DNA from 4 places in the Paenibacillus sp. GCM10012306 genome. Region 3 is predicted to be linked to each of the others. Evidence: riboswitches for the same ligand, from Rfam matches in the RefSeq annotation. Region 3 holds a riboswitch; each other region holds the start of a gene.
What was found. A riboswitch is a leader RNA that binds a small molecule or an ion and turns the genes downstream of it on or off. The one in region 3 is predicted to bind cyclic di-GMP.
Positions count from the first base shown of each region.

Region 1: it holds a riboswitch for cyclic di-GMP, as region 3 does, so the genes downstream of both, ACFORK_RS21820 (anti-repressor SinI family protein) here and ACFORK_RS11820 (flagellar assembly protein A) in region 3, are expected to answer to the same signal.
Region 2: it holds a riboswitch for cyclic di-GMP, as region 3 does, so the genes downstream of both, ACFORK_RS03745 (thiamine pyrophosphate-binding protein) here and ACFORK_RS11820 (flagellar assembly protein A) in region 3, are expected to answer to the same signal.
Region 4: it holds a riboswitch for cyclic di-GMP, as region 3 does, so the genes downstream of both, ACFORK_RS19375 (glycosyl hydrolase) here and ACFORK_RS11820 (flagellar assembly protein A) in region 3, are expected to answer to the same signal.

Region 1 is NZ_JBHRYW010000011.1:63,569-71,655, reverse strand. Features, by position in the region: gene odhB (2-oxoglutarate dehydrogenase complex dihydrolipoyllysine-residue succinyltransferase) at 1-1,267, opposite strand, end outside; gene ACFORK_RS21825 (2-oxoglutarate dehydrogenase E1 component) at 1,320-4,193, opposite strand; cyclic di-GMP riboswitch class I at 4,714-4,798, shown strand; gene ACFORK_RS21820 (anti-repressor SinI family protein) at 4,826-4,978, shown strand; gene ACFORK_RS21815 (helix-turn-helix domain-containing protein) at 5,084-5,413, opposite strand; gene ACFORK_RS21810 (TasA family protein) at 5,595-6,182, opposite strand; gene ACFORK_RS21805 (TasA family protein) at 6,254-6,847, opposite strand; gene sipW (signal peptidase I SipW) at 6,939-7,526, opposite strand; gene ACFORK_RS21795 (hypothetical protein) at 7,530-8,087, opposite strand, start outside.
Region 2 is NZ_JBHRYW010000002.1:6,873-14,959, forward strand. Features, by position in the region: gene ACFORK_RS03725 (ATP-binding protein) at 1-646, shown strand, start outside; gene ACFORK_RS03730 (3-oxoacyl-[acyl-carrier-protein] synthase III C-terminal domain-containing protein) at 922-1,914, opposite strand; gene ACFORK_RS03735 (hypothetical protein) at 1,996-2,346, opposite strand; gene ACFORK_RS03740 (carboxymuconolactone decarboxylase family protein) at 2,553-2,933, opposite strand; gene ACFORK_RS03745 (thiamine pyrophosphate-binding protein) at 2,949-4,586, opposite strand; cyclic di-GMP riboswitch class I at 4,773-4,865, opposite strand; gene ACFORK_RS03750 (hypothetical protein) at 5,153-5,419, shown strand; gene ACFORK_RS03755 (methyl-accepting chemotaxis protein) at 5,436-6,686, opposite strand; gene ACFORK_RS03760 (helix-turn-helix transcriptional regulator) at 6,775-7,761, opposite strand; gene serA (phosphoglycerate dehydrogenase) at 7,957-8,087, opposite strand, start outside.
Region 3 is NZ_JBHRYW010000004.1:219,317-227,403, reverse strand. Features, by position in the region: gene ACFORK_RS11830 (ABC transporter ATP-binding protein) at 1-286, opposite strand, end outside; gene ACFORK_RS11825 (FUSC family protein) at 579-1,679, shown strand; cyclic di-GMP riboswitch class I at 1,991-2,082, shown strand; gene ACFORK_RS11820 (flagellar assembly protein A) at 2,184-4,040, shown strand; gene ACFORK_RS11815 (DMT family transporter) at 4,126-5,025, opposite strand; gene ACFORK_RS11810 (LysR family transcriptional regulator) at 5,115-5,996, shown strand; gene ACFORK_RS11805 (aldo/keto reductase) at 6,002-6,976, shown strand; gene ACFORK_RS11800 (MFS transporter) at 7,038-8,087, opposite strand, start outside.
Region 4 is NZ_JBHRYW010000009.1:29,969-38,055, reverse strand. Features, by position in the region: gene ACFORK_RS19380 (glycosyl hydrolase) at 1-409, opposite strand, end outside; gene ACFORK_RS19375 (glycosyl hydrolase) at 585-2,204, opposite strand; cyclic di-GMP riboswitch class I at 2,215-2,295, opposite strand; gene ACFORK_RS19370 (sugar phosphate nucleotidyltransferase) at 2,463-3,836, opposite strand; gene ACFORK_RS19365 (UDP-glucose dehydrogenase family protein) at 4,913-6,253, opposite strand; gene ACFORK_RS19360 (glycosyltransferase) at 6,258-7,358, opposite strand; gene ACFORK_RS19355 (glycosyltransferase family 4 protein) at 7,470-8,087, opposite strand, start outside.

The DNA.
Region 1 (8,087 bases), on a different contig from region 3:
CTTTGACCAGGAAGCTTACGGCTTCGGAGCCGTCGACGATCCGGTGGTCATAGGACAGGGCGATATACATCATCGGCCGATTGACAGTAGTCTCTTCGTCCAGTGCAATCGGGCGCAGTTGGATTTTGTGCATACCCAGGATACCTACCTGTGGGGTATTAAGGATCGGTGTAGAGAGCAGTGAGCCGAACACTCCGCCGTTAGTTATCGTGAATGTGCCGCCTTGCAGCTCAGCCAGGCTAAGCGTGTTGGCCCGTGCTTTAGCGGCCAGCGCACCGATTTCCCGCTCGATCTGCGGGAAGCTCAGCCGGTCCGCATCGCGGACGACCGGTACGACCAGACCTTCCTTGGCCGCAACGGCAATGCCGATATCATAGTATTTCTTCAGCAGCAGATCCTCGCCGTCGATCTCGGCGTTAAGCATTGGATAGGCCTTCAAGGCGCCGATCACGGCCTTGGTGAAGAAGGACATGAAGCCGAGCCCGACATCATGCTTCTCTTTGAAGTTATCCTTGCGGCGTTTGCGGATATCGAGAATCGCCGTCATGTCCACCTCGTTGAAGGTGGTCAGCATCGCCGCTGTCTGCTGCGCTTCCACCAGACGGCTGGCAATAGTCAGCCGTCTGCGCGACATGCGCTTGCGCTCAGTCGCTTTGCCGTCCTCCGGGTGCGGCGCTTTGCCCAGCGCCGCAAGCGGCTTCGCCGCCTCCGGCTTGCCTTGCGGCGCCGGAGCAGCTGGCGCAGCAGCACTCGCTGCGCCATGGTCCTGTACATCGGCCTGGCCAATCCGGCCGATTGGGTCACGGGCGCTAACCTCGCCAAGGGCGATGCCGCGCTCCCGTGCCAGCTTGCGCGCGCCCGGCGTAGCCAGGGCCGCGGAGCTGTCGCCCGCGCCCACAGCTACGGGCGCGGGACTTGTAGCGGGTGCAGGCGCTACCGCTACTGCCTGAGGCGCGGCGGCGTTGCTGCCGCCTGCCGCTTCCTGTGCGGCCACGGTGTTACTGCCGTTCGCCGCTTTTGGCGTGCCGGCTGCTGCCGCGCCGATAATGCCGATGGCTTCGCCAACGGCTACGTTCTCGCCGGCTTGCCGCAGGATGGAGGAGATGACCCCATCCTCCTCTGCACTAATCTCAAGATTGACTTTGTCCGTCTCCAGCTCTGCCAGTACATCTCCCTGGCCGACAGTATCGCCCTCTTTAACCAGCCATTTGTAGATCGTTCCTTCGGAAATGGATTCGCCTAGATCAGGTACTTTAATTTCAGACACAGGCCGCTACCTCCCCAAACTTTATAGTTTACGCTATAGTGACACCGTCCTCTTAGGAGGACGGTACAGCCGTTTGTACTTGCGAATTCAATTTCAGGGCTTCCGTAACAATTCTACGTTGCTCGTAGGTGTGAACATCTGCATATCCGCTTGCCGGGCTGGAACGCTCCGGACGGCCGATATATTTAACCTTGGTATTCTCGGGAGCGATGGCCCGTAAACGAGGCTCAGTGAAGCTCCAGGAGCCCATGTTCTTCGGTTCTTCCTGTACCCAAACGATTTCCTCCAAAGAACGGAAGGTGCTCAGATGAGCAGCCAGTTCCTGTTCTGGGAACGGGTAGAGCTGCTCCAGCCGCAAGATATGCAGCCAGGACCATTCCTTGCCCTTTGCAGTAGCAGCTTCCAGCTCGGCTTGCAGGTCAATAGCGACCTTGCCGCTGCAAACCACGAGCCGTTTCACTTCAGCCGGGTTTTGGCCGAGCAGCGGCTCAGGCAGTACAGCCTGGAACTGCCCTGAAACCAGTTCGGTTCCGGCAGAGGTGCTGCGCGCGTTGCGGATCAGGCTCTTCGGCGCCATGACGACGAGTGGACGGGCATCTGCTTTGCCGCACAGAGAAGCCTGACGGCGCAGCAGGTGGAAATACTGGGACGCAGTGGTCAGGTTCGCCACCGTCCAATTTTCTTCCGCTGACAGCTGGAGGAAACGCTCCAATCTAGCGCTGGAGTGCTCCGGTCCCTGACCTTCGTAGCCGTGTGGAAGCAGCATAGCTAGGTTGCTGCGCTGTGTCCATTTTGCCCGGCCGGCTGAGATGAACTGGTCGATGATGACCTGCCCGGCATTGGCGAAGTCGCCGTACTGGGCTTCCCAGATCACGAAAGTCTCAGGTGCAAATACGTTGTAGCCATACTCGAAGCCAAGCACCGAAGCTTCAGACAACGGGCTGTTGTACACGCCAAAGGAGGCGTGAGTTTCGCTCAATTGATGCAGCGGAGAGAACAACTCTCCGGTCTCGCTGTCATGCAGGACGAGGTGACGGTGCGCGAAGGTACCGCGCTGTGCATCTTGGCCGCTCAAGCGAATCGGAGTCCCGTCTCTAAGAATGGTCGCGAAGGCCAGAGTTTCTGCCAGTGCCCAGTCCACCTTCTCGCCTTCGTTCAGCGCGTCTTTGCGCCGCTGCAGAATCCGCTGCAACTTAGGATAGACTGTGAATCCGTCAGGAACGCTAAGCAACTCGCGGTTGATCTGTTGGAGCGTAGCAAGAGAGACGGCAGTCAATTTGCTAGGGACAGTCTCTGTCTTCACGGGAACGGAAGTCTTGCTGTCCGCGCTCTTATTTTTGCCTTCTTTCATATTATCATAAGCCTGCTGCAAGATGCTCTCTGCATCGGCATTCATTTGCTTCACATCTTCATCTGTGACGACCTTCTCCTGACGGAGGCGTTCGGCATAGATTCTGTGAACTGTCGGGTGATTGCGGACCTTGCTGTAGACGATCGGCTGGGTTGTTTCCGGATCATCCATCTCATTATGGCCGTGGCGGCGGTAACCGATCAGATCAATGACAAAATCCTTCTTGTACTTATTGCGATAAGCGCTAGCCAGACGAACAGCTGCTACACAGGCTTCCGGGTCATCAGCATTAACATGGATGATAGGGATCTCATAGCCTTTGGCCAGGTCACTGGCATAATGCGTCGACCGAGAGTCCTCGCTTTCGGTCGTGAAGCCGATTCGATTGTTGACGATGATATGAATTGTACCGCCATTCGTATAACCGTCCAGCTTGCCGATATTCAGTGTCTCGGCCACAATGCCTTCACCTGGGAAGGCGGCATCTCCGTGCATCAGCACAGCGATTGCCTTGTTCGTGTCGAGCTTCGGCAGGCCTGGTGTGCTGCGCTCTTCTTGAGCGGCACGGGCGAAGCCTTCTACGACAGGATTAACAAACTCCAGGTGGCTCGGGTTGTTCGCCAGTGTCAGCCTAGTGCGGACGGTTTCGCCTTCACGTACGGCGCGATCAGCACCCAGATGGTACTTTACGTCTCCGGTCCAGCCGTAGTTAATACCCATGGAGCCTTCCGAAGGGAACAGTTCCTTGTTCGGTGAATGATGGAACTCGGAGAAAATGATATCGTACGGCTTGCCCAGGATATGAGCCAGTACGTTCAGACGCCCGCGGTGGGCCATACCCATCAGGATATGCTCGGCACCTTCATGCGCGGCAGCGCGTACGATTTCGTCCAGCATTGGTACCAGGGCATCATTGCCCTCCAGACTGAAACGCTTTTGGCCTACGAAAGTCTTGTGCAGGAAGGTCTCAAACTGCTCCACTTGAATTAGCCGATTCAGCAAATCCTTGCGTTCGGCGGTATTCAATGGCGCAGGTGAGTTAACGGACTCCGCCTGGCTGTTCAACCAGCGAAGTTCCTGTTCATCATGCACATGACCAAATTCGTAGGCTATAGTTTGTGTATAGGCTTGGCGCATCCGGTGAACGGCGTCCCAAGCGGTTTGAATATTATCCGGGACATTCTCCCAAATTAGTGAAGCAGGGAGGGCCATGAGGTCCTCTCGCGTCAATTCATACGTTTCATGATTCAGCCATTTTGTCATAGGATTGTGATCCCGCTCCAGCGGGTCAATATTGGCGGCCAAATGGCCATATATACGAATGTTAGCGATTAGCTTAGAGGCTTTGACAGCCTTGCGAAGCCAAACTGCATCTCCCGAGACGATAGGCTGCGGAGCTGGTTCAGCATCCGGCGCCAGGGGAGGCGGGCCATAAACAGTAAAAAGTTCACGGTAATTATTTTCAACTGAGGAGGGGTCTTTCACAAACTGCTCATACTTCTCCTGAATGTAGCCCAGATTGGGGCCATAATATTTGCTCCAAACAGATTCATTGTAGGGCTCTTTGGCTGCCATGAATACATCCTCCTAACGGATGAACTCCAAACGCGGGGCGCTGGTATGGGCCTTGTTCGGAGCTGTGATGGTTGCGTTTTCATTTCCTTACTATTGTGCTACTTTCGGTGGCCTTAATCAATTCATACTTTCGTCCAATCCAATCGCAAAACGGTATGGTTCAGCCTGGTCATTGATGCCATAGCGCCATAAATAGATTACATCAACAAGTGTAACTATTAAAATAATTCGATAGTCCTCGTTTTTTTTATAAAACCTGATTACAATGCTCGGATATGGGTTAATGGTTCTATAATTAGTCTATTTTGGGTTAGTAGAATTATTAATAAGTTCAAAATTGTGCATTGGGTACAGGTGGTTTCAACTTGGACAGGTATTAGTCAAAAAGAGCTAAACTTTTTACATTTCTCACCTTAGAAATTCCCAGAAAACGACACACTTTTCCGATTCTTTCTTGTATAATGTTATTGCAGTATGGTTTTTAATAATAATTTCTAGCCAGATCCTTTCATGTAAAGGGTCCAGTAAAGGGTAAACCTGTTGAAAGGCAGGGGCACAAAGTCTCGGGTCTAAGGTAGAAATACTACGACGGCCGGACTGCCTGGGGACGCGAAATCTTAGGAGGAGATTTTTTGGATAAGTCCAACCAGGGGAACAACGGAGAACTGCAGACAGTTGATCTGGATTTAGAATGGGTATATTTGCTGCTGAGTGCCAAGAAGGCGGGCATCAAGGCGGAGGAGATTCGCCGTTTCTTTAATGAGAAGGCTTTGAAGGCTATTTAGCAGCTTGAATCATAACAGATACATATAGAGAAGGGCACAGCATATGCTGTGCCCTTCTCTATATGATGGGGCCCCAAGCTATTGAAGCGCTCAGGGCCGAAATCTTTAATCCTTTTGTTCAAGACGCCATTTTTGATAATCTAGAAATTCCTTGAACTCCCGCTTGCTGATGCCGGAGCTCATTGCCTCTTGCACGAGCCGGAACCATTCCGAATCCAGCGGCGTCTCTTCAGTGTCGGAGAGGTCTCCATATAGCAACACGTGAATAGATACTTGTAGTGCGTCGGCAATTTTTTCAATGAATTGGATAGAGGGGTTGGACTGAATATTTCTCTCAACATTACTCAGGTACGACTTGGCCACATCCGCCTTGTCCGCAAGTTCGGATAAGGATAAGCCCTTCTCGACCCGGAGTTCATGGATGCGCCCTCCCATATTATCAGGCACGATGACAACGCCCCTCCGTACTTTTTGTATAAGTATAACAAATTTCCTTGAAACGGACAAAGACACATTGCTGTTCAGAGGAGAAAAGAGGAGGGGATTGGAGCAAAAACCGGCATGTCTTAGCCCGGTGAAGGGTGTAAGAGATGCCGGTAGTTTTTAGGAATCAGACTTATTTTAATTCTCCGGCGCCTTGCTTGGCGTTGAAGGTCAACTTCACGTCCAGTTTGTCACCTTGGAAGATGTTTTGATCCTGGCCGTTCTCAACGAACTCAAAGGCTAATTTGAGCGTCTTGGATTGGGCTGCGGAGATGCCGCCTGGGAAGGCATTGGCTACCAAATCGTAGCCTGGATTGCTCTGCAAATCCTTGAGTGTTGCTTCGGCAACGACATGGCCAGCAATTGAGCCGCTAGTATAGCTGCTGTCAAGGAGCTTTACTTTAAAGTGAGCACCCAGATCCTGTCCGGCGTTGTTGCTGTTAGTATCAGTTACGATATACGTAGTAACCAGCTTCAGTTCTTTAATGTCGAGCGAGCCGCTATTCTGCAGAGTGAAGTTGCGGACAGCGATGTCACCTGGCTTCAGATTGCTCAGGTTCACATTTTGCTCAGGATTAGTATTCAGATCCAGCGTACCAGCGGCGAAAGTTGCTGTGCTTTCCGCTGTATCGCTGAAGTAAGCGAAGGTGCCGCCCCCGATTAAAGACAATCCCAAAGCCGCCGTTGCTACGCCAAGACCCAATGTTTTTTTGATACCCATGAATAAATTCCTCCTCTTATATGGTTAATAAAATGGTAGACAAAATAGTTAATGCGTTGAGATCGAACGGCTTACTTGTATTCGCCAGCGCCTTGTTTAGCCTCGAAGGTCCACTTCAATTTCAGGCTGTCTCCCTGGTAGTAGTTCTGAGGCTGGAGGTTGTCGACAAAGGCAAACTGAACAGACAGCTTATCCAGAGTTCCTGCCTTGATCCCTGATTTTTCGCCGAAAACTGAACCAAGGATGCCTGCTTTTACAAGGTCAGGCGAAAGGTTTTCCAGCTCAGACAGTTTTTTAATCAGAACCGGAGAAGTGATCTTGTCTTTATTAACCAGGAAGGTGACCACGATGTCATCTTTCAAGTTATGGGTTCCATTGTCATTGTTCACGTCTATAACTTCAGTTGCCGTTTTCAGCAGCACTTGGGAAATATCAAGTGAGCCGCTATTCTTCAGCTTGAAGTCTCTGGTGATGATATCACCTGGCTTGAGATTGTTGAGGTCCACGATCACAGAGGGATCAGAATCCAAGCTCAATGTTCCGTTGTTAAAAGAAGCTGTACTTTGCGCGGTATCGCTGAAATATGCGAAGGTTCCCCCGCCGACCAAAGTCAATCCAAGCGCTGCTGAGACAACGCCCAGCCCCAGTGTTTTTTTAATATTCATTCTTTCATCCCTCTCTCGATCTTTTTAGTTTCTGACTTTACGTCATGTATATTGTTGCTCCACGTTTCGTAAACGGGAGTTTACAATCCTATTAATGTAAGGTGTCCGGCAGTGACTCAGCAGGGGCAGGCACATTATTCTTCTTTTCCAGAGCGGTGATAGCTTTCCAGGTACTGTATAACGCGTACAACAGGAGCAGGAGACCTGGTACGATCATTAGCAGCACGCTACCTGCCTTGGAAACTGCGAAGTTCATGGCATAACCAACATAAGGAACGGTAAAGCCGGTATACTCTCCGATCACGTTGGTCGAACTGACCGGGGACATGTCGGCAGCGTTATTGTTGTCGCCCTTGGTTGTATAGCTGGCCTCGCCAATGGCGCTGTTCATGCTGACATCGACGATACGGTGGGTGATCAGAATGTTCTCTGGATTCATGAAGGTAATGACATCGCCTTTCTGGAAGCGGGTCATATCACCACCGGGTTTGAGCGCAATGATGGAGCCGGTATGGATGCCCGGTTCCATGGAACCGGATAGGACCGTCTTGATTTGATAACCGAAGAAGGTAGGCTCTCCGCCTGAGGCCTTGGAGACTACAACTGCTGCGACTACCACCAGGAACACGATAAGCATCAGGGTGGTTATCGTATTGCCAATGATTTTTTTGATAAGCATTTCTTAATCGCCGCCTTTAATGGAATCTGATTCTGGAGAAGCAGAGGGTGCTGGAGTTGCCGAAGGAATTGAATTCGTTACTGGCAAAGTTGTAGCTGAAGGCGACGGCTCTGCGGACGGCTGTACGTTCGGTGTTTCCTCAGGTGTGGAGATAGGGGCAGGCTCTCCGCTCGGGGAGTCTGCGGGCTCAGCAGTAGCTGTTGGTATTGGAGAGGCCGATGCCGCTGGTTCGTCCGTTCCGTTGTTCTTGCCATCAGGATCGGGGTTGCCGGCCGGAGGTGTTTCTGGCTTAGGTGCACCTTTATCCGGCTTGCCTGCTTTTTCCTTGGCTTTCTCAGCAGCTTCTTCCTGCTTTTTCTTCTCCTCTGCTTGCCGTTCTTCTTCCTCCTTGCGGGCTTGTTCCAGCAGCTTGGCTTTTGCCTCGGCGATCTGCTCTTGCTGTCCTTTCAGAGTGTCAATCTCGCTGGCGAGGGAACGCTTAGCCTCGTTCATCTCTGTATTCATCTGTTCATAGCTAGACTGTAACTCCGTGGAGACTTCTGTTTGGGGTGTGTAGGCTCT
Region 2 (8,087 bases), on a different contig from region 3:
GATGCAGGGGTACAGCGAAGCGCTGCTTGATGGCATGGCCTCTTCACCAGAGGAGAGCAGTGAACTGATTCAGGTCATTCATGATGAATCGCTGCGCATGGGCCGACTCGTGAAGGATCTGCTGGATCTAGCCCGAATGGAAGCTGGGCATACCGATATGCTGAAGGCTCGGGTTGATATGAGTGATTTGCTAGAGCGTGTCTATCGCAAGTTCTCTGTGCGGGCTAAGGAACGCGGTATTGATCTGCAGTACAGGAACCTAAGTGAAGAACTCTTGCTGAAGGCGGCCGATGAGGACAAGCTGGAGCAAGTGCTCACGAACCTGCTGGACAATGCTTTCCGCCATACCCCGGCAGGGAAAAAGATTCTGATTGTCGCCGGTCAAACCGTACAGGAGAGCCGCCGTTATGTCGAGATCGAAATTCGCGACGAAGGTGTGGGCATTCCGCCGGATGATCTTCCGTACATCTTCGAACGCTTCTACAAGGCTGACAAAGCCCGTGTTCGCGGAGAATCAGGGGGAACGGGGCTTGGTCTTGCCATTGTCAAGAATATCGTCGAATCTCACCATGGGCACATCTCGGCTGCGAGCAAATTGAGTGAAGGAACGACCTTTACACTGCGTTTACCTGTCGAAAAACAGTAATTCTAAACAAAGCCTGACGGCACCTCTGATTATCAGAGGTGCTTTTTTGTTGAATGGCACCGATTAATCTTGTTCATCGTGGAACAAATGGGGCTGTACAGCCCCTTATCGTCTCCAGAGGCATCTTCAACAGATAAATGAGTAAGACACTAAGACCAGGAAAGAAGAGCCTACTAGAATTGATTGTGGACAGATTTAGAGCTTATAGAAAAAGAAGCATTCCTAAGTAGAAACTACTGTTGGAATGCTTCTTCAGGTTGCTTAAGTAAATAAGCTTAGTATTCTATCACAACTGCAATATTTTGCATGCCTCCACCGACAGTCCAGAATAATACTTTATCGCCGCGTTCGATTTGACCGGTAGATACAGCCTTATGAAGTGCAACAAATGGACTGCTAGTCGAAGTATAGCCAAATTCATCCCCGACATACACGGCTACACTGCTATCAATTCCGACGTTTTCCGCAACACTAAGTATATTGGGAAGAGACAGCTGCGAGAAGCAGGCTGCTTTGATGGATTCTGGAGCGATATCTGAATCGGCAAGCAAGGTCTTGATTGATTCAGTAGCCGCTTCTACACAAATGGAATCATCAAATGGAGTGAATTTTACATTGAATTCACCAGGCGCAACGCCTGTTGTTCCCAATTTGGCTAAGCCTTCAACAGGAAAGATGGAATTGTATAACACACAAGTGTCTGTCTGGTAGATCGAATCGATTAATCCAACAGCATTTTCATCACGCTCTAGAATGACGGCCGCGGCAGCATCGCCGAAGCCGGCATAATATACTGGATTATTGCGGTCGGTATGCGGGAGAATATGGTCAGACCCGATAACTAGCGCGCGGCGGATACGGGGATTTGCCATCATCTGCCGGCTAACCTGATCAAAGGCTGCCGTCATACCTATGCAGTTTGCATTGCTGTCAATGCAGATGGTATGGGAAGCTGCATTAATCAAACGGTGCATGATCACCGAGTTGGTCGGGATAATATATTCCGGCGTCTGGGTGGAGAAGGCGATAAGATCAATATCTTGGCCAGTTAGTCCTGCTTGTTCCAGTACATTACTAGCCGCCTCAAATCCCATAGTCAGTGCATTCTCGTCCTCATTATTAATACTGTAGCGGGTGTTACGACCCAATGCCGCCAGAAGTCCACGAATCTCTATTCCTCTATCGTCAAAATGCTTGATGTAGAAATCATTGCCGATTTTATTACTCGGATGATAGATAGCGATGTCTCTGATGATTATGCCGGCCATTGAATTGCCCCCTTATTAGTGATGAGCTGATGGATAATTGCATGATCAGGCAAAATACAGGTTTTAATATGAAGTTGTGTCTTATGCAGTAACTGTAGAGATAATTTCCAGGTTATCCAGACCCGCTTTACGTCCCAGGCGCGCCAATTGCATTTTAAGAATTGGATTGTTCTCAAGGGTCAGTATCACTTTGGCAAAGCCATCTTGCTTGATCATAGTGAAGCATCCCTCCAGAAGAGGCACAACATTAGGAGCGGTAACGTTAAGCTTTCTGCAATCAAAGCGCAGCTCATAGTCTGCTGGGGTGATCGGATTAATGGTTTGTTGGTAGGCTTGAATGGATTTGATGCCATCCTCTTCAGAGAAAGTGCCATCCAATTCGACATTGATAATCTTTTTAACCGAATCTGTTTCCAAAATAAATTTACCCATTCATTCATCGCTCCCATAAATTAGTATGATCTGATAAATAGGACATCATTTTGCAAATTAATAATATATCCAAAAACTTTGATTCACGATTTTCGACAATCGATATTATACTTATTTTTGGGATATTTTAACTATATTAATAGCATATGATTTATATATTTGCAATGAAAAAGTCGAAAAATGTAAATTATTGTAGTGAACAGGGACTACTTTACTTCTTCCAAAACTTCGAGCAATACGTTAAAGGCACTAATTACACGTGGAGCCCCCAGAGCAGGCACCAAATGAAGCAGAACACCCTTAAGCTGCTCCTCAGTGACACCTACACTTAGCGCCATAACATAATGGACGCCAAGTTGTTCGTATTGTCCCATCGCAATCAGTGCGGAGATTACTGCAACTTCTTTCCAGTCATCACCGATCGTGTTGCGCTGAAAAATGTCACCGTAGGCGGCGCCCATAATATATTCAGCCAGATCTGGGAAATGGTCTTTAATAGGGGCCAAGGCTTTGGCACCATAGTCCCCTGATAAGTTAGCAAAGTGGTTCAGACCACTTTTGATGTTGTTGTTCAAATTGTCGCTCATAAATTGGCCCCCTAATTAAAGATTCACTACACGGTGTGCAGTAGGTGGTACTTCGTCACGGTCTGTCAACAGTTCGATTACTGCAACCTTGTTCAAGGCTACCGCATCTTCGATCGCAGCGGAGAATTGTTCCAACGTCTCACAGCGATATCCGCTTGCTCCAAGGGATTCACCAAACTTCACGGCGTCCATTGGGACTTCGAATAGGGTTCCGTCAATTCGGCCCGTAGTCTTCTGCATTCCCTTAAGCGCCATATCCAGTTGCATGTTGTTCACAACGATAAAAATAACCGGGATATCCTTACATACTGCTGTATTAATCTCTGCACCGAGCATCATAAAGCATCCATCGCCAGTCACACAGAAGATCGTTTCATCCGGTGATGCAACCTTGGCGCCGATAGCCATGCCAATGGCGTTGCCCATGCAGGCAAAATAGGCATCAAACACAAAACTGCCCGGTTTTTTAACGTTATACCATTTAACGGCATTAAAGCCATGGCTTCCGTCATCCACGAACATAGTGTTGTTGTATGGAATCAGATCACTCATCACATTCATGACTGAAGCCAGAGAGAGACCAGGGAGCTCAGGCAGTTCATCCCGATAGTTAAAGCTTTCGGTAGTACGTTTGGTCACAGAATCTCTATCCAGGTGTTCAAGATAATACACAAGATTATCACGCAGATCCCCGGTGACCGGTATTGTTTGGGAGGTCAGAATTTTGCCCACAAACGTAGGATCACTATCGAACTGAATTAAAGTCTCTGGATGGTTCTCACGTTTGAGATTACAGATGGTCATATCGCTCAGGCGGGAGCCCAGTACAATATACAAATCGCTGCGATTTAGCAGATCATCACCATGAGTGCATCCGCCGACACCGACAGGACCGTGATACAGCGGGTGATCCCAAGGAATAGCACCTTTGCCGCCAGGAGAAGTCACGACAGGGATGTTGAAGGTTTCAGCCAATTCGATCAGCTCTTTATGAGCTCCGGAACGGTTAACACCTTTACCCGCAATAATCAGTGGGTTCTCAGCATTGTTGATAGCGTTGATTACACGGTCAAAATTGGAGATGCTTACGAACGATTCGCGCTCTGGATAGACTACCGGGAATTCTTCCAGCAGTTCTGTCTGAACGTCGAAAGGCAAGCAAAGATGAACGGGACCACGGTTACCGCTCAGAGCAATCGAGATAGCATGATTGAAAATGGTACTGAAGTTATCGCCACGTTCTACAAGCTTGCTGAATAGAGTAGCCGGTTTGAACATATCAGCAAGATCAGCCAGATATGAGGAAGAATCCTGACATTGCGGAATACCTAATTCTTTTATGGATTGATGACCTGTAATAAATAGTACCGGAAGGTTATTCGCTTTGGCATGGGCCGCTGCAGTCAGTAGGTTCGTTCCTCCGGGACCGGATGTTCCGAAAGCAACACCTAGTCCGCCAGTCTTAAGGGCATAGCCTGCGGCTTCAAACCCGGAACTGGATTCATGTCTTCCAGGAATAAACTCAATACCGTAATCCACCATCTTTAGAACTAAAGGACAAATGGATTTACCAATAATACCAAATGAATGGGTTACTCCGAGATTACGTAGTGCCTCCGCCATAAAATCTGCGACTGTCTTCAAAAAAAACACCTCTCAAGTGTATGAATTGGGATAAGTAAAAAGATAAATATATTATCGTTCTGGTGATGCGAAATGATTAGAACGATACAAACGGGTATAAAGAAACAACAAAACCTGTGCTCGAATAATGGAGCACAGGTTGGAAGCAAAAAACCGCCACTCAGACCGCAAGATTAAGTCGATCCTCCTGGTTTTCTCTGCAACCTGGCAGTCATGGCCTCAGAAAAATGAGGCTGTAGATCCATGGCTTTGCGTCATTCCTTTTCAGGAATTTTGCCCATATAAATTATATAACTAATTATAAGAATAATTTTCCTTTACATTATATTCCTAGCTCGTCTTTGTCAATATATTTTACACAAATGAACTCGGAATTTGACGAAAAAAATGAAAGAGAATAGGGATATAGTTTTAATTTAAAATGTATCCAAGGGGGTATTGTAAATTAGAATGCGGTTACAAAATAGAGCGAAAATAAACTATTAATTGGGTCAGTATGGAATATTTGACTAGAGGGGTTGGTGCAAAAATGCAAATTGGATCAAAACAATTGGATGGAGAAGATTAGATAATAATTGAAGAAATTAGTTGACTCATCATTTGCCGTGATATTTTTAATGAAAGAATTGAATCCAAATACTTATTTTTTTCTAAACTATAATGGAAGTGAGTGGGTTAAAAGTAGGATGCTTGAGAGGGGAGAAGGCGAATCGTTATTTGTGAGTATGAATTTTACGGAAAGGTCTGAAAGCGATATAATGCAAACGTTTCATAAGTTTGAAAAACTGCCGTATAAAATAGAGCTTATACGGCAGTTTTGTGCTGAAAGGAACAAAAATTAAATTTTGATGACAAATTCTAAAATTTAAAAATATGAATCGTTTTTTGTAGCTGGAAGACGGCTGACGTCATTTTTTCACTCTCTTCTGCAACAGATTCCAGAGCATTGATCTGCTCACTCATCGATGCAGAGACCTCTTCAGTGCTGGCCGCTGTTTGCTGGGTAATGGCGGAGATGTTCTCGATCGCAGAGGAGATTTTCAGGGCACTGTCCAGCATCAGATCGCTTTCCGAAGAGAAGGCGGCGATCTGCTCGGTAATGTACTGTACGCTTTGGACAATTTGCCCGAAAATTTGTGCAGTCTGAATGATCATTTCATTCTGTACCTGAACGACTTCCTCATTGATGGTAATATTCGCAATGGCTTCCTTGATATCGGCTTCAATGCTTCGCACCAAGCTGAAGACCTCTTTGGTCGAGGCCGTTGATTCCTCAGCCAGTTTGCGAACTTCGTGGGCGACCACGGCGAACCCGCGGCCATGCTCTCCGGCACGGGCAGCTTCGATGGAAGCATTCAAGGATAACAGGTTGGTCTGTTCCGCAATTTCGGTAATTGTCTTGGTAATCATGGTGATACCGCGAGCGTTATGGGAGAGGGCATCAATAGTATCAGCTACTTTTTGTGTAGCTTCAATATTCTTGCGCATGCCTTCCGATTGGGTATCTACCGATTGGCGACCTTGCTCTACTAATTCCAGCGTATGTATAGTTTTCTTGTTCATTTCTTTGGTCGAATAAGCGTAATTGGACACCTTGGTTTCAATATCTTTAATAGAATCAATCATGCCAGCAATATCACTAGAAATCTCGTTGGCACCTTGAGCTAGCTCGTTGGAGGAGGTTGCCACCTGAGACATGACGATCTTCAGATTCTGATTCTTGTCTTCAATACCGCGGCTTGCATCCATAACCTGACGTGTGATCTGTGACGCATCGGTCAAAATGGTCTTCAATTTGTCGATCATCGTATTAAAGGAGCGGCTGATATCACCCATGGAGCCATTCTCATCGGCTCTTTGCGTAAAATCCCCCTTAGAAATCGTATGTGTAACGTTAGAGATATCATCAAAAGAAGATGTAAGCGTTCTCTCGACAAAGCGAGAAAGAGGGTAAGTCAGGGTTGTAAGCAGGACCACCAGAATGATGCCGATAACAATTTTGCCGAGAATAATAAATGTGACCAAAACAGGGATGGAGAATAAAGCGGCGATCAAGTAACATCCGGCGACAATTCTTTGTTTCAAAGGCAGCTTGTACATCCAGTCCATAGGAAATATGTCCCCCTTTATTGTTGTGTATTGTAATATTATAGGCGATTAACCGGGTATAGGTCTACTGTAAGAACTGACATAAATGCTATTCGGGATCATCTTTGACGAAATTCTGTCCGACAGACTCATATAGTGCGGTTGTATCTGCCAGTGCTTGTCGTACTTGTTCTTGCAGAACTTGTGGTGAGAGGGCTAGGACACTGGACCCATATGACAAAAGTACCCGGCAGGCCCACTCCATAGTGTTGAAATCGACATCAACCTTCAGCCACCCGGCGTTGGAACATGGGGTAGTTTTTTTTATAGTAAGATATCTCTCCCGCTCAAATTCCTGTATCGTTTCTTCCCGTATCAGCACAGTGGCTAGATAACTCGGCAGGGCAGATTTGAAGGCTTGCGTGGATTGCCGCCAGTACTGGCCAAGATCGAATCCTTCCGGGCGTTGGAAAAAATCGCTCGTGAGCTCTGCATGCTGTAGTCTGGACACCCGGTATGTCCGCAGTACTCCCCTACTTTCTGCAACGACATACCAAACTCCGCGTTTGGTTACTAGCCCGAGTGGATTAATAAGCCGTTCACTGACTTCGTTATTTCGCAGGTATGTTATTTTGACCACCCGATCGTTCCGAAGTGCATCCTGCAGCAGTGCTAGGTAAGGATATGCTTCATCTGAAGGATGCCAGCTCACGCCGTCCACATGTATACGCTGAACTGGATCAAGCGCGAACTTGTTGGAATGCGGGGCTACTATAGCCTCCAACTTCCGGGCGGCAGAAGAGAAGTCCTCTTCAATGCCAAGATCGCTAAGAATCGTTGAATCAGCAGACAGTAGGAGGGAGGCGATCTCTTTCGGTTTCATGCCTGTCAAGGAGGTGCGGTAGCCCTCGGTAAGCATCCAGCCGCCTTCTCGTCCCCGCTCTGCCAGCACGGGAATGCCAGCTGCACTGAGCGCTTCCATGTCCCGGATTATCGTCCGTTCGGACACCTCCAGCGTCTGCGCCAGGTCACGGGAGGTCATTTTGCCGCGATTCTGTAGCAGCAGTAATATAGAAACGAGCCGGTCAGCTCTCATATCTGTTCTCCTCCTTGAGTGTTATAGTTTGAGTTTATCATATTAATATGTCAGTTGATGTCATATATTAAATGGGATTTATGCAAAGCGTGAGTCCTTGTTCCTGAGTAAAATACAAGAAGCCACCCCGCTAAAGAACGGGGATGGCTTCTTAAATGTATCAATAAGAATAACATTTCTGGAGTAGCATTAAGCCTACAGCAGAACAATTTCCTCAGCGGTGTTGATTTCTGGCAGTCCAGCCAGCTTCACCAGCACGTCTTGTGGAACGGCCTTGTCAACAGTGAGTAGCATGATTGCTGCACCGCCAACAATTTTGCGTCCAA
Region 3 (8,087 bases):
ACAAAGCATAGTCCTGAAATACTGTGTTGACCTGCCGCTCGTTGGCAGGAATGTGGTTAATCACCTGGCCGTTCAGTATGATCGAGCCGCTTGTCGCCTCTGCAAAGCCTGCAATCAGCCGCAGAATCGTCGTTTTACCGCAACCGGACGGACCCAGCAATGTATAAAATTTGCCCCGCTCAATCTCGAAACTGACCTCTTTGAGCACAGCCTCTTCATCGTCGTATTGCTTCGTTACCTTCTCAAAAGAAATAATAGTGCCTTCCTGGGTAGCTATAGCTAACAACCTCCCTGCCTTTAGTAATACAATCCTATTTTACCCGCTTCCTGCGGGGAACAATCGATATCGGCATGCCCAGTGCGGATAAGCGACAATTCCTCCTTTCGTTCGACACTCCATATAGGTATAGCATAATAGATAGCTTCCCCTTATGCGATAGCTTAGATTGTTAACATCCCCCAGAAACTTAACAACTTCGTAAAACTTATCAGGATTTTCGTCAAAAATGAGGTGATATAATGAAAACGGATGAAAGTTAATTGATGTTTTCCTATTTTTGCGAAAGAAGATGAAGAACATGAACGAGGGGTTACTGGACCGCCTTGAGAAATTTGGTTTTTCCCTATATATGATACGTGTGACGCTAGCTGCATCGCTCTCTTGGGTGGTGGTGCACAGTCTTTATAGCAATCATTATCTGTACTTTGCTCCGCTAGCTGCCATTCTGATTACCCAAGGTACTGTTAAGGGCTCTGTAGAAAAAGGAATCTACCGGCTCCTCGGCATCATTCTTGGCGGGATCGTCGCTCTGATCGTCGGTAAGTTCTTTGACATAAGCGGGCTCTCTATCCTGCTTATGCTGCTCATCGGCATTGGCATCGCCACCGCCTGCCGCGTGAATATTCAGGCCGTGACCCAAGTAGGCGTCACCTCTGTTATGGCCCTTTCCTTCTATCAAAACGATTATGTAGTCTCTAGAATATTCGAAACCTTCATCGGCGTACTGATTGCCGTCCTCATCAATATGATTATCGTTCCGCCGAAGGGGTTCGTCAAGGTAAAAGCCTTGGCACTTGAAGGAAGCCTGCTGCTCGCAGATGCACTGAGAGGACTTGCCGCCGGAGAACAAAGTACGGAGAAGGGCAAAGCCGTATCGAAACAAGCCGGGGAGCTGCTGACACGAAGCCGCAAGCAACAGAAAGAGATTCACTACACACTATCCCATTACCAATGCCGTAATGAATTGCACAAGCTGAGCACAGCTACTACTCATCTGAAAACCGTTCATGCCTATGTGAAGGAAATTGCCGATGAGATTGCTCTGCTTCCACCGCATTATGCAGCTGCAGAAGGGCTGGCTGGTTCGCTGGAAGCCACCGCGGATTGCATCGCACTGTACGGAACGAAGACCCTGTCCGATATCGAGTGCACCCGTTCCCTCCCAGACGCCCTGCGCCATGCACGGGAATTACAGCTCTCTTGCTTCTCAGAGCTTCAGAGACATTGCCCTCTGACAGCCATGCGCGATCTCGGTGCAGTGTTCTCCCACTTGAACCGGGTGCTGGAAGAGGTGGAGCGGGCGGAATATGCCACCTGTTCAGTTGTACCGCATGAGGCCAAGACCAATATCGCACAAGGTATTCATTACATGAAAAAAGGACTCTCCCAAAAGCTATAAACGGGAGCGTCCTTTTATTTTACTAAAACCATCTTACGCGTTATAATTAAGGAAATGTGGAATATATAGGTACTTCTGTGGACTATTTGATCCCATGAGAGACGTCCCGGGCCATCCGGCTTAGACGCCTCTCTTTTACATGTGGACGGTCTGGGTGAATTTATTTATTTTATATTGTCAATTCGTTACTTTAGCACTAAAATTAAAAGGATTTAATGCCGACAATTTTATATATACGACGTACCGGCGCCTTCTTTTTTTGTCGATTTTAGTCGATTAAAGTGCCTGATGCTGAGTATACATCATTGATCCATTTTTAAAGGCAAACTATTCGAAAGGGTAGGACGCAAAGCAATGGGCCTAAGAATGCACAAGCTGCATTTATGGTTGCCAGGCTGCCAATTAGACGCCTGCATGGCGGATATCCCTAGCGGATATCGCATCTTAACCCGGTGCTCTCTATGTACAGATGCCTTTGATTATACAAAGAAGCGAGGTAACAGAATGTCGCAACACCCTAATCGAAATGACGTAAAAGAATTTGCCCGGCCATTGCCGATAGAGCCCTCCGAACAAATCTTGAATAGTGCTCCACAATCTCTACCACTGGACGACACGAACAATAAGGACGGCATCATCATTATTCAAAATAATCAATTTTTCATCACCTCACCTTTATCTGGCGGCAAACCTGCTGTCATCTCTCCCGTTCCTCCCGTTGTCCTTAGGAAGAACCGGCAGATCATTACTGCCCCTACCGAAGTATTGTCATCCGACCGCCTGGAGTGGGAGATTGAAGAGCCCGCACCGTATGAGATTACAGTCTCCGAAGACAAGTTATCGGCTTTCCTTACCCTGCGACGGTTGGAACAGTACGCCTGGCGCCTGAAGGATTGTGCAGCCACGAATAACATTGCGGTTAGTGCGGAGCAGGACAAGAAAGCCCTGCTGTCTACAGTCCGCATCGAACAGGTCCTTGCCGACTTTGACAAAAAATCCATCTCCCAGAATCTCAATATTCCAGCGATTTACGAGGCATTGAACCACCCTACCGGACGGCCTGTCCGTGTAGCGGAAGGTACCGCGCCCAAACCCGCGATCAATGCAAGAATCGAGATCCCTTTTTCCGAGGAAGCCCTGACCGCAGAAATCTTCCATAGAAACGTGAGTGGACAGGAAGAGCAGAATTACCCGGACATCCCAGAAGTCCAAGAGGGCGACATCGTAGCTATCAAGCATCCACCCATCGAAGGGGTTCCCGGATATGATGTGTATGGACATCTGCTGCCTGCTGCCCCACCTGAGGATTTCCAGCTTATAGCCAAGGAGCATACACAGCTTATATCCGGTCTGAAGGTCATGGCGCTTCGTACAGGCAGACCCCGCCTGACAGGAGTGAAGGGCAGAACCTTTGACATTGCCGCAGCGCACAGGGTTCTGGGGAATGTCAATCCTGAGACCGGCCACATCGTATTCCCGGGGGACGTTGCTGTTCACGGCGATGTGGAAGAGCAGATGATTATTGAAGCGATTGGAAATGTCTATATTTACGGAAACGTGAAGAATGCGACCATCGTTGCAACCGGGAGTATTTGGATACATGGCGATGTGGTGGAGAGCAGACTGTATTCGGGATATCATGGAGTTTTGAATAACCGACTCTACCATCTGTCAAAACAGATCCTAGAGGAAGGCAATCTGCTACGGAAGGCAGCCAAGGTGTTGGCCAAAAAGTTAGAAAACCGCCAACAGCCTGTGAATTACGGCCAGGTCATTCAGCTTTTGCTTGATACCAAATATAAACGATTTGCGATTCTGATCCCCGAGCTTCTGCATGTTCTCTCCGATATCAAGCATTCCTACCCTCAGGATATAAAACAGTTGAAACGATTGCTCGAGGTCTTTTTGCAGCCGGATCAATTTATCGGGATGTTGAATGATGCGGTTGTGGAATCCTTCCTGAAGCTGCTAAAGGATATGTACAACGGCATTACGGTTATGCTGGAGAGCAAAGTCCGAATTGATCTGCCCTATAGCGACAATAGCATCATTCAATCTGGTGGCAACATCACCATTTATGGGAAGGGTACTCGGCAAAGCAATCTGCAGTCCGATGGAGACATTGCCTACACAAGCCGCAATGCGGTCTGCGAGGACTCCAATTTAGAGGCCACAGGTGCCATCACCGCGCAGACGGTTGGCGGGACAAGTGAAACCAACTCCGTCCTGAAGGCCGGAAAGAGACTTGTTCTGCACAAAATGAGCGGCGGCAGAATCAGTGTTGGCGGCTACTCAGAAGAGGTTACCGGATTGCTGGAGAACGCCGTGATCACACCACAGACGCTACAGCGCCGACAATAAATGAAATAAAAAGAAAAGGAGGTCCCTTGCAGCATTGTCAGCAGGGATCTCCTTTTACTATTCAATATAAGGCATATGGTCTTGATCAGTTAGCCGACAGTTTGGCCGAACGCCTGAACTTCACATTCACCAGGACAATACTACACACAATTAGCAGCAGTCCGATGACTAGGTTAAGCGTGATTTGTTCTTTAAGGAAAATTACACTGGTGCCAATCGAGATTAACGGAATCAAGAAGGTGAACGAACCTACCTTGCCCGCCTCCCCTTCATTAATCAGCTTGAAGTACACGACCCAGCCTATCGCGATCACAAAAATCGAAATGAACAAGGTATCGGCAATAAAAGCACCATTCCACACAATATCTCCCCAACGTTCAGTCACGGACCCCGAAACCGTCAGGATCAGTCCGCCGATCGTAATCTGCATGGCGGTCATCCATAGCGTATCTACACGGGCAGACCGCAGCTTCATATAGATCGTGCCAAATGCCCAGCTTAACGCACTGGCAAGGGCGAGAAGAATGCCCCAAGGGGAAATGCTGCCTGTAAATCCGCCGACGCTCAGGGAGGCTACTCCGATGAAACCCAGCATCAGTCCGGCAATTTTGAGTGCATACATGCTCTCCCCCAGCCACATCCAGGAGAAGATTCCTAGCAGGACTGGCTGCAAAAAAACAATCGAAGAGAACAGACCGGCCGGCACATATTGTAGCCCAATGGTCTGAAAGCCATAGTAGAAGACAATGCTGAGAATGGCAGAGACAAGATAGATCGGCCACAGCTCTTTAAAGCGCAGGCTCTTCCATCTGGGTAGAGCGAGCAGTATGAGCAGCACACCGCCAATCAGCGTGCGAATCCCTGCGAACAGCAAGGGTGGCGCGTAGGCCAGTGCAATCTTGGACAAGGGCCAGTTAACGCCCCAAACAATAACAAGAAATAAGAGCAGCAGTATATTTTTCTTCTGCATAGATGTAGGTTTCATCTCCTTGAATCGGCTTCATGTCAAATGATACAATAATCATACTCATAATAGAAATAAATATTAATCATAAGGGGCATATCAAAAATGATATGAACAACAATCAGATTCGCTTATTCGTTAAAATCGCCGAAAGCGGCAGCTTCACTAAAGCCGGATTAGAGCTAAACATGACCCAGCCCGCTGTCAGCCGGGCCATTTCAACGCTGGAAGAAGAGCTAGATGTGAAGCTCCTGCTCCGTGACCGGCGCAACGGTCTGGCGCTTACCGATGTAGGAAAGCGTGTCCTTGTTCTCTTTCGTGAAATTCTGGCCGGCTTCGACAAAGTTAATCAGGAGATCGCTCTGGAGAAGGGCCTCGAGAAAGGCCGAATCCGCATTGGCGCTTTTCCCGTGGCTGCCGCTTATTTTTTCCCAAAGATTATCCGTTCAATCGCCTTACAATATCCCGGTGTGGAGATTGAAATGTACGAAGGCTCTGTCACTGAGGTTAAGGACTGGCTGGATTCCCGCTTTATTGATGTCGGATTGATCCTGCCTCCCATTGGAGATTTTGAGACCTTCCCCCTCTTCCGTGAGCAATTGTTCGGTGTGGTGCAGGAGGATAACCCGCTTGGCAAACAAAAAATTATTCATGTAAGTGATCTTCAGGAGGAAACTCTGCTAATCTGCAGAGCTGGTTACGAACCGCCGGTAGAGGACCTGTTCCGCCGCAGCGGCAGCACACTGAACCCCAAGTATGTGGTGAGCAATTTCGCCACCGCATTGAACATGGTCAAGGAAGGATTGGCCGTTAGCATTATGTCCGAGCTGTCGCTAATCTCAATACCCTCGGGCGTAATCGTACGAGAGCTGTCCCCGGATGCCTACCGCGACATCCATATCGCCGTCCAATCGCTGGAGGATTCATCTATTGCGGTGAAGCTCTTCATCGAGACGGCGCTGCAATTATTCACCAATAAAAATATGGAGTGAAGGCTATGAACTATCATCGACTTGGAAACAGTGGACTTCAGGTATCTGCACTCGGTTTAGGAACGAATGCCTTCGGCAAACGGGCTGACGAGGGTACTTCCATCGAAATTGTCCATGCAGCCCTGGACGGAGGTATTAACTTCATTGATACTGCCAATATCTATGCTGGAACAGAGTCGGAGCGGATTATCGGCCAGGCCCTGAAAGACAGGCGCCACCATGCGGTACTCGCTACCAAGGCAGGACTAATCCGCAGTGAGGGCCCGAACGGAAGCGGATCCTCCCGCCATCATCTAATGCAAGAGCTGGAAGGTAGTCTGCGCCGCTTGAAAACAGATTATGTTGATCTGTACCAGATTCATACCTTTGATCCCTATACTCCACTGGAAGAGACCCTGCGTACGCTGGACGATATGGTCTCCTCAGGCAAAGTCCGCTATATCGGTGCCTCCAACTATGCCGCCTGGGAGCTGATGAAGGCTCTTGGCATCAGCGAAGCACACCGCTTCACCAGATATGTCTCCATTCAGTGCAGTTACTCGCTGGCTGACCGGACACCGGAGAATGAGCTGCTACCACTCTGCCTCGATCAAGGCCTCGGTATCATTCCATACTTCCCACTTGCCGGGGGTATCCTGACCGGCAAATATAAATCGGTCAGCGATGTCCCGCAAGGCTCACGGGTCGAGACCGATCCAAGCTTCTCCCGCTTCCTCAGCAAGGAGCGGATCGCGCTTGGCGAGACCGTAAGCCAATTGGCGGCAGCGCTAGATACTACGCCTACCGCCTTGTCTCTCGCCTGGCTGATGAATAGGCCGGCTGTCTCCAGCGTCATCGTAGGCGCTACCCGTGTGGATCAGCTGCAGGAGAATCTCACAAGCACCACGCTGGCGCTTGATGCAGAGACACTCCGTAAGCTGGAGGAAGCTAGTAACGCCTTTCGTTACGGCGAACCATTCGCCTACTACCGCTTGTCATAAGCATCATAAAGCTGAAAAACAGCAAGTCCCTGATTTCGGGACTTGCTGTTTTTCAATTTATTCAAGGACGCGTCGGCTTTGGCTCTCCCGTCACTGCTGCAACTGGGGTTCTTGATCCTCTACCAATCCATAATTGGACACCAATCATTAGAACAATCACGACCATAAGCCCCATCAAGGCCAACCGGAACTCACCCGTCCAGTCATAAATCCGACCGATCAGAAGCGGACCCGCAGCACCTAGAATATAACCACCGCCCTGGTTCATGGCTGACCAGGAACTGACTTCCTCAGGCCGCTGTGCCTCAATAATCGGCAGCATCAGCGCTAGTGGGAACAAGCCCCCTGCTCCAATCCCGAGCAGGATTGCACTCAGGAATGGCGATACTGCACTGATTAGCGTAATGATCCCAACCAGTTCGAACAAGCTGCACAGCACCAGCCAGAAGGTGCGCCGTTTATATTTAGCTACCATAATCGGAATGATAATACTGACCGGGATCTGAATTAAAGTAAACAGGGTTAGCAGATTACCCGCCTCATGTCTGGTATACCCCATGGATGATACAATCGGGGCCAGCCAGGCCGTCAACGAATAGAAGATACTGGCCATCATTCCGAAGAATACGGTTAACAGCCAAGCTCGTTTATTAGTCAGCGGCAGCGTAAAATCGGCGTTGTTATTAACCGGCACAGGCTTCGAGGCGACCTTCCACCAGACAAGAATGGCGGCAATCGCCAGGACTGCCCATATGGCCAATGATTTCTGCCATGATTCGCCCAGTAAGGTATACAGAGGGACTGATAATCCTGCCGCCAGTGAAGCTCCGAACACCAGCGAGGCGGAGTAGACGCTGACCAGCGCGGAACCGCTGGGAAAATGAGCTTTAATAAAACCTGACAAGAGCGGTCCGGCAATCCCGATCCCGATGCCTGACAGGAACGCTGTCAGAATCAGGATCCCGGAGGAGCTCGTTACTGCCCGGGCGGCTGTAGCCGCACCAATCAGGATCATGGAGTACAGAATGGCTCGCTCCATACCGATTTTGCGACTGATCTTAACAGCAAGAGGAGCAAAGACGCCCATACATAATACAGGTAACGTGGTCAG
Region 4 (8,087 bases), on a different contig from region 3:
TTCCCGGCAGGTTCTGATGAAAGGTCATAGCGACAATGCCGCCCCCTTCATACCACTTGATGGCGCTGTCCACTACAGCCTGACGCTGCTTAGCAATCGTCTTCGGTGACTGATGGTTTAGAGCTCCTAATTCATAGCCATGCAGCAAAGCATATTTTCCACTGGCCGACTTCAGTTTATTATTGAATTCATCTGGGTTTTCCAGATAATCATGTTGCCCAGAGATGATTCCCTGTCCGCTAAGCTCCGTCAAATATTGCAGCAATCGGGAGGCCTCTGGCGAAGCCGAAGGATTAACCGGGTCTATTGCCGCTTTGTCCTTGGGATTATCCCAGGAGAGCAGGAGAGACAGTAGTAGAAGAACCGGAAACAAGGTCGTAAGCAGCCGATAATTACAGGATGGCTTCATGTGTCATCTTCCTTTCAGTAGTCAGGCTCCCGGTCCGGTAGAACCAAGCTGATCTCCGTCAAGGACAATTGTCTTCTTATCCCGGGAGCCTATAGTTCAGTAGCCCTGCCAAAGAGCAGGGCTACCGATCGGCTGAAAAGAATCTCATTGCTGTGATCCGTTAAATGCGTAAGGACTAGATAACGTAGTTCTCAGTTCCGTCCACGCTCGCGAACAATGCGCTGGTCGGAACGGCTTCCTTCACCTGACTAGGGCTTGCCCACATCAGGCGCACTCGGGCATCACCCAGATTCTCGTAATACTCCACTTTGATATCATACAGCTCCCCGGCATTCAGGGCGATGCTCCCCTGATGCTCAGTCCCGCTTTGATTATTCCAGCTGTCAATGATCGGCAGCCCGTTGATCCACACCCGAATGCCATCATCGGATTCAGTGTAGATCTGATAATTCTCGCTATACAGCGGTTTGATTTTCCCCGTCCAACGGATAGAGAAATTATCAACACCCAGCAAGGCTACATCCGGTGAACCCTGCCTCCAGTTATAATCAATCGCTGCATCATTCCGGGTAAGAACCGCCGTACCGGAAAGCTGCATATTGTTGAAGTATTCCCCCGTTAACCCATTCGCCATCGTATGCTTTCCCCCTGTTCCAGTATTCCCTGTTGGTGCAGCAGGAGGTTTCGGTGTGTTTGATGGCGTAACAGCGGGTACTGGAGGAGCCGGTGGTGGCGTAGGTGCCGGTACCGCTCCAGCCGCAAATTTGTCTCTGGTTACCGTGTAGCTGTTGTTCATAAAACCTTTAATATCATCAGTGTGGTTATTATCGTATAGCATTTTTCCCCAGGTCATCATAAAGGTCCATTTGCTCTGGGTCTCTCTCAGCTTGGCTACGTCTGGCATTTCCCCGTTCTCTCCGATACCGATCGGCTTCCCGGCCGCCAGCGCCAGCAGACTGTCGTAATGGCTTTGTTTATAATCGTTCTCATATATATCTGCAGCGAGAATGTCTACTTTATCCGCACCCGGATAGGTCAGAGCATACGGATCCGCCCAGGCATTCGGGGCATTCGGACTCCATACCCACAGCAGATTATTCAATTTATGAACGTTAACAAAACGGTCATACATAATATTCCAAAGTGCAGCGAAATTATTTTTCTTTCCCCACCAGAACCAATCTCCATTCATTTCATGGTACGGCCGCCATAATACAGGTACCCCTGCATCACGTAAGCTTTTCAAAGGTATCGCCACTTTATCCAGTTCGGCAATCAGGTTGTTGTACTGTACCGTCCCTGGTGTAACGTACTTATTGAATTCCGCTTGGCTGAGACTTCTGGAGACATTGGACCAATCATAGCTGGTTCCCGGTAGGCTCTGATGGAAGGTCATGGCGACTACTCCGCCGCTTTTGCTCCAACTGATGGCGCTGTTCACTACATTCTGACGATACCAGGCAACCTGGCTCTCATTCTGCCCGCTGATAGCGCCCATCTCGTAACCGTGCAGTGCGGCATATTTACCGCTGGTATCTTGCAGCTTGAGATTGAACTCATCGGGACTCTCCAGGTAGTCATGCTGCCCTGCAATAATTCCTTTACCGGATAAAGAGTACATGTAGTTAAGTAATTTTACAGCTTCGGGCGAGGCAGCGGGATTCACCGGAGTACCGGAGCCTGCAGCTCCTGCCATAGACGGAACGATTCCCACGCTCAGTGGAAGGGTCGTCAGAAACAGAGCAACGGACAGGAGTGCGCGCAACAAACGATACTTACGGTAAGCTTTCAACATACATCTCCCTTTCGGTAGCCAGGCTGCCATTCTTGCGAAAGGCCCTATAGCTTTGCGTCCCTATCTTTCGATAGGTTTGCCGTTTTCGTTATTGAAGGATCTATCCCTCTTACCGTAAATATCGACGCTATTTAATTATTTTTTAGTGCATTTATGAAAAAAATATCATTTTTGAGTCTTTATACCTGTTTTAAAAGCTTCGCATTTGGTTAAATAGATAGTTTGTTCTACTAAATTCCCCTACGCTCGAATCCGGTCCTAGGAAATAAACTGATGCAGCTCAATATCATCCCAATTCAGGGTGATACGGATATTATCTTCCTCTACCAGTTCAGAGCCTGTCTGCACTTCAATAAACTCCACGTCCGTTAAAGCCAGAATGGCATGCTTGGTGCCTTCCGGAATGCGAACCACATCGCCCGCCTTTACGTTATACATTTTCTCATTCAAAACAATGCTGGCTTCCCCGCTGATAATGGTCCAGACCTCACTGCGCTTGCGGTGCAACTGATAGCTGATATTCTTCCCTTGTGAGATGCAAATCCGTTTCGTCAGCACCTCATTGCCTTCTTCATATTTCACATAGTCAATGACACGATAATGACCCCAGCGACGTTCCTCGTACATTGGGCGCTGATCAAACGACTTCAGCACTTCTTTGATCCGTGGGCTTTCCGCTTTATGGGTTACGAGAATTCCGTCGGGACTGGCAGCGATAATTAGATCTTTTGCACCAATGACCGTAATCGGAATATCCAGTTCATTCACGAGGCAGGTGCCTTCGGAATCAGCCGTAACAACCCCTTTGCCGACATGATTGCTGCTCATCTCTTCCGTCAATGTATTCCACGTGCCCAGGTCCTTCCAGAATCCATCATACGGCTGCACAACAATCCGTTCTTCCTTCTCTACCACTTCGTAGTCAAAACTGATGGAGGACAGCAGTTTATACTGCTTCTGCAGTTCCTCATAGTTGAGAGGCAGCCCTTTACGCTGCAAAATATCCAGCAAATAGCCAAGACGGAAAGCAAACACACCACAGTTCCACAGCGCATTGCGACTGATCAGCTTCTCCGCCTGCACGCGATCCGGCTTCTCCTGAAAATGGCTTACCTGCATAAAGCCGCTCGCCGCAGGCTCATCGGAGGTCGGGATGATATATCCGTATTTCTCCGAAGCATGCTCAGGCACCACACCCATCAGCGCCAGATTAGCGCCGCTCTCCTCCATCGTATGTTCAAGCTGGGCTACCGTTTCAAAGAAAGCAGCCTCAACATAAGGGTCCACTGGCAAAATAGCCACCGTCTCGGCAGGCGACACGCCAGCCACGGTATATAAATAGGCTGCTGTCAGCGCAATAGCCGGGAAGGTATCGCGGCGCTCCGGCTCAACGATAATCGGCACATGGCCTCCCAATTGGCTCTGAATCATTTCTACCTGTCCACGGCCTGTAGCCAGATAAGACGAATCTGCGAGTCCAGTCTCTTCGAGCTGCCTCCACACCCGCTGCACCATCGATTCCGGCTCACCTTGCGGGCTTTCCAGTACCTTCAGAAATTGCTTCGAACGTGAATCATTGGACAATGGCCAGAGCCTCTTCCCTGAGCCGCCTGATAAAAGTACCAGTTTCATAAGTGAACCCTCCTCATTCATATGGTAAAACGTAGCCATCCCTTGCTTGCTATATATGCGATATAGAAGGCCAATTGGGCTTCTATAAAGTAATCCCGGTAAAACAGACTCCAGCACATCAATCACTTAAAGCGAGCCTGCATGATGAATCTCTCAACGCCAAGATCGGTCTAATCCTCCCTTCCTGTCACCTGTATTCCATAAGCGAATAAACAGGGGAAGTTCACAAGGAGTGTTAGGATAAACATATTGGCGGGTAAAATTAATAGATAGTGATGATTTGGACGTACTTGCTAGTGCTAATCGGATAAAGTGTCGTTTGGTCATACTTGCTAGTGCTAATTGGATAAAGTGTCATTCGGTCGTACCTACTAGCGTTATTCGGACAAAGTGTCATTTAGTCGTTCTGGCTAGGTCCATTCAAACATAGTTTTTCGCTATTAAAATTCAAACAGAAGAGCAGGCGTGGTTTTGGTGAAGTTAGGACTTTAGAGCACAACTCTGCCTGCCCCCTCCCTTCCTCCGTCTTTTTTACTGTGAAGAAAGGTTCCTTCAATTAAGTGCATTTTTGTATCTTGTATTCCTCTAAAATAGGCAAATAAGGGAATTAAGAGCATTTTTGTACCTTATTTTTTAAAAAATCACTCCAAAAGGGCTATTTCGGAATATTTAAGGTACAAAATTGCCTTTAATTACTTCTAACTCTTAGCTACAGAATATTTAGAGTACAAAAATGCCTTTAATTGCACTTCGGGAATGATAAGTATGAGCTCTCACTAGCGGTTCTCCTGTACATCAGCTAATCACGAACTGCCTCTAGCGGGTCTCCTGTACATCAGCTAATAACGAACTGCCTCTAGCGGGTCTCCTGTGCATCAGCTAATACGAGCCCTCACCAGTGTTTACCCTGCATCCGCCGATATGAGCGCATACTAGAGTTCCGCCCTATGCGTCAGCCTCATCGACTCTAGGACTGCACTAGCCTAGCTAGTGCAGTCACACAGTCTCGCCACTTTAGCATAGCTAGCGCAGCCCCCTGCCTTACCAAACCGGCCAAGCTGGCGTAGCTCCTTAGCTTATACCGCGCCAGCGACGCTTGGCGAGTAGCCGCTCAAGCCGCCCATCTGGGGACGGCCTACGGAGTGGTACTCCAGGCCGGTACCTTCGATTTGCTCCTTGGAGTAGACATTGCGGCCATCGATCAGGACCTGGCGGCGCATGCTTTCCGCCAGTCGATGCAGATCGATATCCTTGAACACACTCCAGTCTGTCAGGAGGCAGATTGCATCGCTACCTGTCGCTACTTCCTCCGGCAGTCCGCACCAGCGGAGCTGCGGATGATCGTACTGCTGCCGGAAGTTGTCGGCGGCAATCGGATCATACAGCTTCACGGTAGCCCCCTCGGCTACCAGTGCTTCCACGATCTCTCGCGCCGGAGCCTCGCGGACGTCATCGGTGTTAGGCTTAAAGGCCAGCCCCCACACGCCGATGACAGCCCCACGCAGGCTACCAAGCGATTCATGCAGCTTAGAGATGATCATGAACCGCTGCCCTTTGTTGACTTCGACAACGGATTCCAGCAGCTTGAATTCATAATCAACGTTGCCGGCGATTTGGATCAAGGCATTGGTATCCTTAGGGAAGCAGGAACCACCATAGCCGATACCAGCTTGCAGGAAGGAAGAGCCGATTCTGCGGTCCATACCCATGCCTTGCGCGACTTCAGTGACGTCGGCGCCCACTTTTTCGCAAATATTAGCGATCTCATTAATAAAGGAGATTTTCGTTGCCAGAAAAGCGTTGGATGCATATTTGATCATTTCCGCACTACGGATATCCGTCACGAAAATGTTATCCGTAAAGCCTTGGTGCAGCTCGCGCATAAGCGGCTCCAGCGCAGCATTATCCAGGCCGATAATGATCCGGTCCGGGTGCAGGGTATCCTGGATCGCCGAGCCCTCGCGCAGAAATTCAGGCGCAGACACAACATCGAACGGATGCCGCGTATGCGTAGAGATGATCTGACGGATTTTCTCGTTCGTTCCCACCGGTACAGTCGATTTGGTCATGATGATTTTATAGCCTTCCATCGCCTGACCAATCTCTGCGGCGGCCCCTTCGATATAACGAAGGTCGGCTTCCCCTCCTGGCAAGGAAGGTGTTCCTACAGCAAGGATGACAATATCGGAGCGGCGCACCGAATCCCGGAGATCTGCGGAGAAGGACAGTCTGCCCTCCTGCGTGTTCATCTCGATCAGCGCTTCGATGCCCGGCTCGTAGATCGGGGATTCCAGTTGGTTCAGCTTGCCTATTTTCTCCGCATCCTTATCCACGCAGATGACTTGATTTCCATTGAGTGCAAAGCAAACGCCAGACACGAGGCCTACATAACCGGTGCCGATTACTGCCAGCTTCATACAATCATCCTCCTTTTAGAAAATTGACATATGCCTGTTCCACATACTGCTTGAACCGGGTCATAAACGCCTGCTCATCGAATTTCTGGGCATGACCGATAATCCCGTCGATGTTCCAGGCATGGTCCTCCACCTCGCCTATGGCTTCCAGCAGATCCTCGACCTCTTGATGGCGGAAGAAAACGCCGTTGACATAAGGAACAATCGTATCCAGCGCTCCTCCAGCCTGATAGGCAATAACTGGTCTTCCCGCAGCATTCGCCTCCAGCGGCGTAATCCCGAAATCCTCTTCCCCAGGAAAAACGAACGCGCGGCACTGTGCCATCAGCCCGGTAACCTCTTCATCCGCGAGCCGTCCCAGGAAGGACACATTGTCCTTCGCCATGCCTTCCAGACGCTTGCGGTCCGGCCCGTCGCCAACAATATACAGCTTCAGTCCGTTCCGGTTGAAGGCTTCCACTGCCAAATCAATTCGCTTATAGGACACCAGCCGGGAGACGATCAGGTAATAATCTCCGATAGCATCCGAGCTTGAGAAGCGGGACGTATTGATCGGTGGAAAAATCACATCCGCTTCGCGGTGGTAATAATTCTGAATCCGTGTCTTTACAACGGAGGAATTGGCGACGAATTGATTTACATTTTTGGAGGTCCGCTGATCCCAGGTCTTGAGCTGTTCCATATACACCTTGAGCAGCTTCTTGAACAGATTGGAATTGGACTCCCGTTCCATGTAAGTATCGTAATCCCAGGCGAACCGCATAGGCGTGTGGCAGTAGCACAGGTGGAATGTCGCCTTCGGCACCTCAATGCTTTTCATAAAAGCACTGCTGGAGCTTACAACGATATCGAATTCACTGAAGTCCAAATCGCGAACAGCGATAGGATACAGCGGCAGCACATTTTTGAAATTGCTTTTCACGCCCGGGATTTTCTGCAGCCAGGAAGCTCGGATGTCGGCATCTTTGAGGTTATCAGTCAGACGGCTTCCATTAAAAACCGTGGTGTATATCGGAGCTTGCGGATACATCTGGTGGAACACCTCCACCACGCGTTCCGCTCCCCCCATCTGAATCAGGTAATCGTGCGCTATCGCAATTTTCATGTGAATCATCCTCAAAGTTTTATGGAGCATCATGATCAGAAAGTCAGCTCATCATCAAATTGTCAGCTTCATGGGTTCGCTCCGGTCAAAGCCGAAGATTGATCAGGGGTGTCAGGTGCCTGCGACTAGACCTTTGTAGTAATCTACAATATCCTTCACCGTGTTCTCGATCACAAAATGCTCCTTCACACGCTTCATGCCGTGTTCCGCCATCACTCGTCTTTCATCCGGATGATTCAGCATCCAGGTAATGGCCTCGGCCAGAACGACCGGATCTCCGGGCTGAATTAACAACCCCGTCTGACCTGGAACTACGATCTCCACCGGACCGCCTTCATTGGAGGCAATTACCGGCAGGCCTGCTGCCATGCCTTCGACAATAACTTGGCCGAATGGCTCAGGGGTCACCGAGGTGTGAATCAATAAATCCGCTTTGGCCATGAGGCCCTGAATATCCTCTACATGACCTAACAGGCTCACATTGGACAGCTTCTCGCGCTCGATGGTCGTAATCAGCTCATTCTTATATTCCGCTTCACCGAACAGCGCATCGCCCGCCAGCCAGAACTTCACCCGCTCGTCGTGTTTGAACGCCTTCGCAGCTTCTAGCACAATGTGCTGACCTTTCCAGTGCGCCAGCCGACCAACCAGCAGAACATTGAAATCCTTGACATCCTTGCGACCGATTCCGATCCCGCTGCCGATGGCTTTGGCAAAGGCCGAGTAGAC